4 regions of the Rahnella contaminans genome follow, and region 1 is predicted to be linked to each of the others. Evidence: predicted binding sites of a transcription regulator. Region 1 holds the regulator's gene; each other region holds the start of a gene.
What was found. The regulator PurR, encoded in region 1, represses purine synthesis genes. The targets are predictions, from matches to a motif close to CANGCAAACGTTTGCNTG.
Positions count from the first base shown of each region.

Region 2: the regulator PurR is predicted to act here: its motif matches at 1,453-1,470, upstream of glyA (serine hydroxymethyltransferase).
Region 3: the regulator PurR is predicted to act here: its motif matches at 1,132-1,149, upstream of serA (phosphoglycerate dehydrogenase).
Region 4: the regulator PurR is predicted to act here: its motif matches at 822-839, upstream of gcvT (glycine cleavage system aminomethyltransferase GcvT).

Region 1 covers NZ_JAADJS010000001.1:91,051-93,257, reverse strand. Annotated here, with positions in the region: gene GW579_RS00420 (C40 family peptidase) at 1-250, shown strand, start outside; gene cydH (cytochrome bd-I oxidase subunit CydH) at 415-504, opposite strand; gene purR (HTH-type transcriptional repressor PurR) at 838-1,863, shown strand; gene punR (DNA-binding transcriptional activator PunR) at 1,900-2,207, opposite strand, start outside.
Region 2 covers NZ_JAADJS010000001.1:1,908,643-1,910,849, forward strand. Annotated here, with positions in the region: gene glyA (serine hydroxymethyltransferase) at 95-1,348, opposite strand; gene hmpA (NO-inducible flavohemoprotein) at 1,692-2,207, shown strand, end outside.
Region 3 covers NZ_JAADJS010000002.1:537,617-539,823, forward strand. Annotated here, with positions in the region: gene GW579_RS11560 (LysR family transcriptional regulator ArgP) at 1-15, opposite strand, end outside; gene rpiA (ribose-5-phosphate isomerase RpiA) at 231-893, shown strand; gene serA (phosphoglycerate dehydrogenase) at 1,234-2,207, shown strand, end outside.
Region 4 covers NZ_JAADJS010000002.1:546,383-548,589, forward strand. Annotated here, with positions in the region: gene ubiI (FAD-dependent 2-octaprenylphenol hydroxylase) at 1-566, shown strand, start outside; gene gcvT (glycine cleavage system aminomethyltransferase GcvT) at 877-1,974, shown strand; gene gcvH (glycine cleavage system protein GcvH) at 2,035-2,207, shown strand, end outside.

The DNA of each region.
Region 1 (2,207 bases):
GAATGAAATGTACCACTTGCGCGATGCGGCCCCGGTCAAACGGGGTGAATTAGAATCCGGCGATCTGGTTTTCTTCCGGATTAATAACCGCGGCGCCGCAGACCATGTCGGTGTTTACGTAGGAAACGGGAAGTTTATCCAGTCACCGCGCACCGGCGAAGACATTAAGATCACCTCACTGGGTGACGATTACTGGCAAGATCATTATGTAGGCGCACGACGGGTAATGACCCCTAAGACGATCCGATAATAAACAATTCGTTAAGTCTGAAGTTTCGCTAATCAGCCATTGAATAGCATTTAACGAAGAGTTTCTGCAGGGAAGAGTATCGGCGGAATGGGTGACTGCGTAAAATTGAAAAGGGCGATTCCTGTTATAGGTAATCGCCCTTTTTATTGCGGCTTTCGCGCAAATCAGTTCATCACTGCGGTGAAACTGAAAGCAATAATCACGAGCAAAGCGCAGACCGTAGTGATCAAAGAAAATTTCAGGTTGCTGTCCATTAAACCCCCTTACGGATCAAATTGTGGCGTTCGTATAGCCACACTGAATGTGTGCCAACGCATTTTCTCATAATTCGCATTGAAAATCTTGTGCTGAATGACACCAGGTTCATGACAATTTTACTTCCACTTTCCTGCATTATAAGTGAAAATTGTCGGTTACCACGCCTGTGTGCCGGTCGATTTCACCCGAGAGCATTTCACGCCTCACTCTGAAGAATCCACCCAACGATTTCACTGCCCTTTTCGAAGTCAGCAGTTAAATCCACGCAAGCAAACGATTAACATAATGCTAACGTGCTGAAACACGTGAGCACAGGAGTCATTTTTTACATGGCAACGATTAAAGATGTCGCAAAGCGCGCTGGCGTTTCCACCACAACCGTGTCGCACGTCATCAATAAAACCCGTTTCGTCGCCGAAGAAACCCGAGCCGCGGTTCTCCTTGCAATCAAAGAGTTGCACTATTCTCCCAGCGCTGTGGCACGTAGCCTGAAGGTCAATAACACCAAAACAATCGGTCTGCTGGCAACGTCCAGTGAAGCGCCCTACTTCGCCGAAGTGATTGAGGCCGTGGAGAACAGCTGTTTCTCAAAAGGCTATACGCTGATTTTGTGTAACTCACACAATAATCTGGAGAAGCAACAGGCCTACCTGCAAATGCTGGCGCAAAAACGCGTCGACGGTTTACTTGTGATGTGCGCGGAGTATCCGGACGAATTGCTGAATATGCTTGAAGAATACCGCTCTATCCCGATGGTTGTGATGGACTGGGGCGAAGCGCGTAAGAATTTCACCGACAGCATTATCGATAACGCGTTTGAAGGCGGCTATATGGCCGGACGTTATCTGATTGAACGCGGTCATCGCGATATCGGCGTGATCCCTGGGCAACTGGCGCGAAACACCGGCGGCGGCCGTTTCCAGGGCTTTGTGAAAGCACTGACGGAAGCCAATATTCCTCTTCGTGAAGAATGGGTCGTTCAGGGCGACTTTGAGCCGGAATCGGGCTATCAGGCCATGCACAAAATTCTGATGCAGAAAAACCGCCCGACGGCTGTATTCTGTGGCGGTGACGTGATGGCGATGGGGGCAATCTGTGCCGCCGATGAACTGGGCCTGCGCGTACCGCAGGATATTTCCGTGATTGGCTATGATAACGTGCGTAACGCGCGCTATTTCTCACCGGCACTGACGACAGTTCATCAGCCAAAAGAACGTCTGGGCGAAATGGCCTTTACCATGCTGCTGGACAGAATTATCAGCAAACGCGAAGAGTCGCAGACCATTGAAGTGCATCCCAAACTGGTTGAGCGCCGTTCCGTGGCCGACGGCCCGTACCGCGATTACCGCCGTTAACTTTCAATAAACGCCTGTGCCACAGGCGTTTTTTTGTCAGTCGCGCAACCATTCCCGGTTCATCGTTTCCGTGTCTCCCATGTATTCCAGCAGCCACGCCAGCGAAGGCGACGGATTGCTCTGATCCCACGTCAGGCAGCACGGGCTGTCCGGAAAGGTATTTTCCAGCGACAGTACCTGTAATTTTTGCTGTTCAATCAAGGGTGTCACGCGGTGAACCGGCATCATGCCAACACATAAACCTTCGTTCAGACATTCCAATGCACACGTCCAGTCGGGAACCACCAGCCGCCGCTGGTTATCCAGCGTCCAGGTATCGCGTTTCGGCAATGTACGCGATGTAT
Region 2 (2,207 bases), 1.8 Mb from region 1:
ACTCCAGTAATGTCTGCCAGCTCACAAATTCTGATACATGCCCATAAAAAAACCCGCCGGAGCGGGTTTTAGCAGCTTTACGGCTTCGCAAATATTACGCGTAAACCGGGAAGCGTGCACAGATGTCGAGAACTTTCTGTTTAACGCGTTCGATAGTGGCTTCATCGTTCACGTTGTCCAGCACGTCGCAGATCCAGCCAGCCAGTTCACGCGCTTCAGCTTCTTTAAAGCCACGACGGGTGATAGCCGGAGTACCGATTCGCACGCCTGAAGTCACGAACGGGCTCTTCGGATCGTTAGGCACGCTGTTTTTGTTGACGGTGATATTAGCGCGACCCAGTGCAGCATCGGCTTCTTTACCGGTCAGGTTTTTATCAACCAGATCCATCAGGAACAGGTGGTTGTGAGTGCCGCCGGAAACCACTTTGTAGCCACGATCCAGAACCACAGCCACCATTGCCTGGGCGTTTTTAGCCACTTGCTGCTGGTAAGTTTTGAACTCAGGTTCCATCGCTTCTTTCAGTGCTACCGCTTTACCGGCAATCACGTGCATCAGCGGGCCGCCCTGGCCGCCAGGGAAGACGGCGGAGTTCAGTTTTTTGTAGAACTCTTCGTCACCGCCTTTCGCCAGAATCAGACCGCCGCGCGGGCCAGCCAGCGTTTTGTGCGTAGTGGTGGTCACGATGTGCGCGTGCGGAACCGGGTTCGGGTAAACGCCCGCAGCAATCAGACCGGCAACGTGTGCCATATCGACGAAGAAGTACGCGCCAACGCTGTCTGCGATTTCGCGCATTTTTGCCCAGTCAACGATACCGGAGAAGGCTGAGAAGCCGCCGATGATCATTTTTGGTTTGTGTGTTTCGGCCTGACGCTTAACGTCGTCATAGTCGATGTCGCCGCTTTCGTCGATGCCGTAAGGCACTACGTTATACAGTTTACCGGACAGGTTGACCGGTGAACCGTGTGTCAGGTGACCGCCATGGCCGAGGTTCATCCCCAGAATGGTGTCGCCCGGTTGCAGCAATGCGGTGTAAACCGCGAAGTTCGCCTGTGAGCCGGAGTGTGGCTGAACGTTAGCGAAATCTGCACCGAACAATTCTTTTGCGCGGTCGATAGCCAGTTGTTCAACGATGTCGACGTACTCACAACCACCGTAATAACGTTTGCCCGGGTAGCCTTCGGCATATTTGTTGGTCAGCTGCGAACCCTGAGCCTGCATAACGCGCGGGCTGGTATAGTTTTCTGACGCAATCAGCTCGATATGTTCTTCCTGGCGAACAACTTCTTTTTCCATTGCTGCCCACAGCTCAGCATCATAATCGGCAATGTTCATTTCACGCTTTAACATCCGCATCTCCTGACTCAACAAACTAAAAATAAACGCCCCTTCCGGGTTCTGCGCAACAGTGTAAATGTTTAGGCCGCCTTCGGATAGGGTCAGTTTCAGGTTTTTAAGCAAACGATTGGCTCCAGATACAGCAAGGCTTTGATCTGCGAACCTCTGCCCATAATCAAGGGATAAATTTTCAACTGAACATGCTCAAATTTCAGCTTTGTGACTCAGCCCTCACCGCACACGTCACCTTAAAAAGCCCTTACCCCTTTAGGGGGTGTTTACAGAAATTGTGGATTTATATAAGATGCATTTAAAATACATGTTTAATGAAATTTAAAAAGACACGGAGTTCACTATGCTTGATTCAGCCACTATCGCTACCGTTAAATCCACCCTTCCTTTGCTCGCAGCAACCGGCCCGAAACTGACCGCACACTTCTATGACCGCATGTTCGAACACAATCCCGAGCTTAAAGACATCTTCAATATGAGCAACCAGCGCAACGGCGATCAGCGTCAGGCGCTGTTTGATGCCATCTGCGCCTATGCCACCAATATTGAAAATCTGGCTGCACTGTTACCGGCGGTTGAACGTATCGCGCAAAAACATACCAGTTTCATGATCCGGCCTGAGCAATACGATATTGTCGGCGGTCATCTGGTGGCGACTCTGGATGAAATGTTCAGTCCGGGTCAGGAAGTGCTGGATGCGTGGGGCAAAGCCTACGGCGTTCTGGCGGGCGTATTTATCAATCGTGAAGCAGAAATCTATAAAGAAAGCGCCGAAAAAACCGGTGGCTGGAGCGGCACCCGTGAATTCCGTATTGCCGAAAAACAACCGCAAAGTGAGCTCATCACCTCTTTCCTGCTG
Region 3 (2,207 bases), on a different contig from region 1:
GTCCGGGCGTTTCATCGGAGTTCTGTCCCTTGGATTTAATTTTATCCGAACACTATGCCACAGATTGTCAGGTTTTGTGGTGAGGAAAATCGGGGCGTTTACAACCCAATTGCACTTAATAAGTGTGATCTGGTCACGCTCTTGTCTGCCCAATCTGCCGGCACATGCTTTATAATCACCGACACTTTTCCGTATTCACGCCACTTACGTTATCAGACAGAGAAGCCATTATGACGCAGGAAGAATTGAAAAAAGCAGTCGGCTGGGCCGCACTGGATTACGTGACTCCGGGCACCATCGTCGGTGTCGGAACCGGATCCACCGCCGCCCATTTCATCGATGCACTGGGTTCGATCAAAGGTCAGATCGAGGGCGCCGTTTCCAGTTCTGACGCTTCAACGGCAAAACTGAAAAGCTTAGGCATTCACGTTTTCGACAGCAACGAAGTGGACTCGCTGGACGTTTACGTTGACGGCGCGGATGAAATCAACGGCTTCATGCAGATGATCAAAGGCGGCGGCGCTGCGCTGACCCGCGAAAAAATCATTGCCGCGATCGCCAAAAAATTCGTCTGTATTGTGGACGCGTCTAAGCAAGTCGATGTGCTGGGTAAATTCCCGCTGCCGGTAGAAGTCATCCCGATGGCGCGTTCTTACGTTGCGCGTGAACTGGTGAAACTCGGTGGTCTGCCGGAATACCGCCAGAACGTTCTGACTGACAACGGCAATATCATTCTCGACGTCCATAATCTGAGCATTCTGGATGCCGTCGCGATGGAAAATAAGATCAACGGAATTGCGGGCGTGGTGACGGTCGGGCTGTTCGCCAACCGTGGCGCCGACGTTGCGCTGGTAGGCACTTCTGAAGGCGTAAAAACTGTCACGCTGAAGTAACCTATCAATAAGCAGAAGATCTGGCTGCTTTTGCTGAAAGCAGCCAGTCATCCCCCTGTCATAACACAATGTTATGAAGATGATAATTTTCTGAATGAATCATCTTTTCTTCAAAAGCCTGAATTTGGTGACTTATGTCACATTTCTCACTATCGCCTCCTGAACGTCTTGCTTTGTAAAATCTAACCAGCAGGAAATGCTGAAAACCAACAGGCGCGGTGAGCCTTCTGCTGTCTGGCAGGCAATCGTTTGTATTGATGATGGCGTATTTTTTGTTATGTTGACTGTGAGCAGTCACCTAGCAGTTCGAATTCAGCCAGAAAAAATATAGGGTCGGGAAATGGCAAAAGTATCACTTGAGAAAGACAAGATTAAATTTTTGTTAGTGGAAGGCGTCCACCAAAGTGCGGTTGATACACTCCGTGCCGCGGGTTACACCAATATTGAATTTCACAAAGGTGCTTTAGATACGGAATCGCTGAAAGAATCGATCCGTGATGCGCACTTTGTTGGACTCCGATCGCGTACTCAGCTGACCGAAGAAGTGTTCCAGGCAGCAGAAAAACTGGTGGCTGTAGGGTGTTTCTGTATCGGTACCAATCAGGTTGACCTGAAAGCGGCAACCCGTCGTGGTATTCCGGTCTTTAACGCACCGTTCTCTAATACCCGTTCCGTCGCCGAAATGGTGCTGGGCGAAATGCTGCTGATGATGCGTGGTATTCCTGAGGCCAACGCCAAGGCGCACCGCGGGATCTGGAACAAACTGGCCGTCGGTTCTTTTGAAGCGCGCGGTAAACGTTTGGGTATTGTCGGCTACGGCCACATCGGTACACAGTTAGGTATTCTGGCGGAAAGCCTGGGGATGCGCGTCTTCTATTACGACATCGAAAGCAAATTGCCGCTGGGTAATGCGCAGCCGATTGCGACTCTGGAAGAACTGCTCAGCACCAGCGACGTCGTGACCCTGCACGTTCCAGAAACGCCAGGCACCAAAAACATGATTTCCGAAGTGCAGCTGGCACAAATCAAACAGGGCGCATTGCTGATCAACGCCTCACGCGGCACGGTGATCGACATTCCTGCCCTGTGCAATGCGCTGCGCAGCAAACATCTGTCCGGTGCAGCTATCGACGTCTTCCCGGAAGAACCGGCGACCAACAGCGATCCGTTCAATTCTCCGCTGTGTGAATTCGACAACGTGCTGCTGACGCCACACATCGGCGGTTCTACCATGGAAGCGCAGGAAGGCATAGGCCTGGAAGTGGCGGGCAAACTGGCGAAATACTCTGACAACGGTTCGACTTTGTCCGCGGT
Region 4 (2,207 bases), on a different contig from region 1:
CGCATTTGTCTTCTATCGTCTGGTCAGTTTCGCCGGATGAAGCTCAGCGTCTGAGCGCGCTGGAGCCTGAGGAGTTCAACAAAATCCTCGCCAGCACTTTTGACCTGCGCCTGGGTATTTGTACCGTTGAAAGTGAGCGCCTGACCTTCCCGCTGACCGGCCGTTATGCCCGCAGCTTTGCCGGACAACGTCTGGCGCTGGTCGGTGATGCCGCGCACACCGTGCACCCGCTGGCAGGACAGGGCGTCAATTTAGGTTTCATGGATGCCGCAGAACTGGCATCGGAAATCAGACGCCTGCAAAAAGAAGGCAAAGATTTCGGCCAGCATATGTACCTGCGTCGTTACGAGCTCCGCCGCAAACACAGCGCCGCGCTGATGCTGGCGGGTATGCAGGGCTTCCGCGAATTGTTTGCCGGTGACAATCCTGCCAAAAAACTGCTGCGCGATATTGGTCTTACGCTGGCGGATTCTCTGCCGGGCGTGAAACCAAAACTGGTGCGTCAGGCGATGGGGCTGAATGATTTACCGGAGTGGTTACAGGACGATTTACTTCGATTGAAATAATCTAATTTCAGCTCAGTTTTTCCATTACATTTTCTAATCCGGGGCCGGATTTCTCATTCTGCAAATGGTGAGAAATCTGGCCTTGTCGTTATATAACATCGATACTTTTGATGTTTATTTGTAGATTTTGCGCCACAAACCCCAGTTTACCAGTCAAAAACTCTGCACAATGCCCTTGTGAAATCACTGACATTTATCCCGCTCTGCATATTTTAACTTATGGTTAGTGAGCTTATTCAGTGGTAAGTTCGAGCAAAGGGTATCGTTTGCGCGGTGTGCTGTTTATGCACTTAATTAAATGAGGAATAAGATGGTTAAGCAGACTCAGCTTTATGAACAACATGTTGCGTGCGGCGCGCGTATGGTCGATTTCCACGGCTGGATGATGCCATTGCATTACGGCTCTCAGCTGGATGAACACCACATTGTGCGTCAGGATGCCGGTATGTTTGACGTCTCGCACATGACCATCGTTGATCTCCACGGTGCCCGTACCCGTGAATTCCTCCGTTACCTGCTGGCGAATGATGTCGCCAAACTCACCGTTCCCGGTAAAGCGCTTTATACCGGCATGCTCAATGCGTCCGGCGGCGTGATCGACGACCTGATCGTTTACTTCCTCAACGAAAACTATTTCCGCCTGGTGGTGAACTCCGCGACCCGGGAGAAAGATCTGGCATGGATTTCGCAGCATGCAGAACCGTATGGCATCGAACTGACCGTGCGTGATGACTTAGCGCTGGTAGCCGTGCAGGGCCCTCATGCAAAAGAGAAAGCAGAAACACTTTTTACCGCTGAACAAAAACAAGCGGTCGCGGGGATGAAGCCGTTCTTCGGCGTTCAGGTGGGTGACCTGTTTATCGCCACCACCGGTTATACCGGCGAAGCAGGATATGAAATCGCACTCCCGCAAGAACAGGTTGCTGATTTCTGGCAGAAACTGCTGGCAGCAGGCGTGAAACCTGCCGGTCTGGGCGCGCGCGACACGCTGCGTCTGGAAGCGGGTATGAATCTTTACGGTCAGGAAATGGACGAAGGCGTTTCACCGCTGGCAGCCAACATGGGCTGGACCATCGCCTGGGCACCTGAAGACCGCAACTTTATTGGCCGTGACGCACTGGAAAGACAGCGCGAGCAGGGCACCGAACAGCTGGTCGGTTTAGTGATGACAGAGAAAGGCGTATTGCGTAACGAACTGCCGGTACGATTCACCGACAGCGCGGGCAACACGCTGGAAGGCGTGATTACCAGCGGCTCATTCTCTCCGACGCTCGGCTACAGTATTGCTCTGGCACGCGTTCCGGCGGGCATTGGCGAGCACGCCATTGTGCAAATCCGTAACCGCGAAATGCCGGTGAAAGTCACCAAACCAGGTTTTGTCCGCAATGGCAAACCGCTGGCGCAGTAAAAATTTGAGATAAAATTATCCAGTTAACGCTGAATTAAGCACTTTTTTGGAGAAAATATAATGAGCAATGTTCCAGCAGATTTGAAATATGCCTCTTCCCACGAGTGGGTACGTTCAGAAGGCAACGGCGTTTACACCGTAGGCATCACTGAACACGCGCAGGAATTACTGGGCGACATGGTTTTCGTTGATTTGCCAGAAGTGGGCCGTGAAGTCGCCGCAGGTGAAGACTG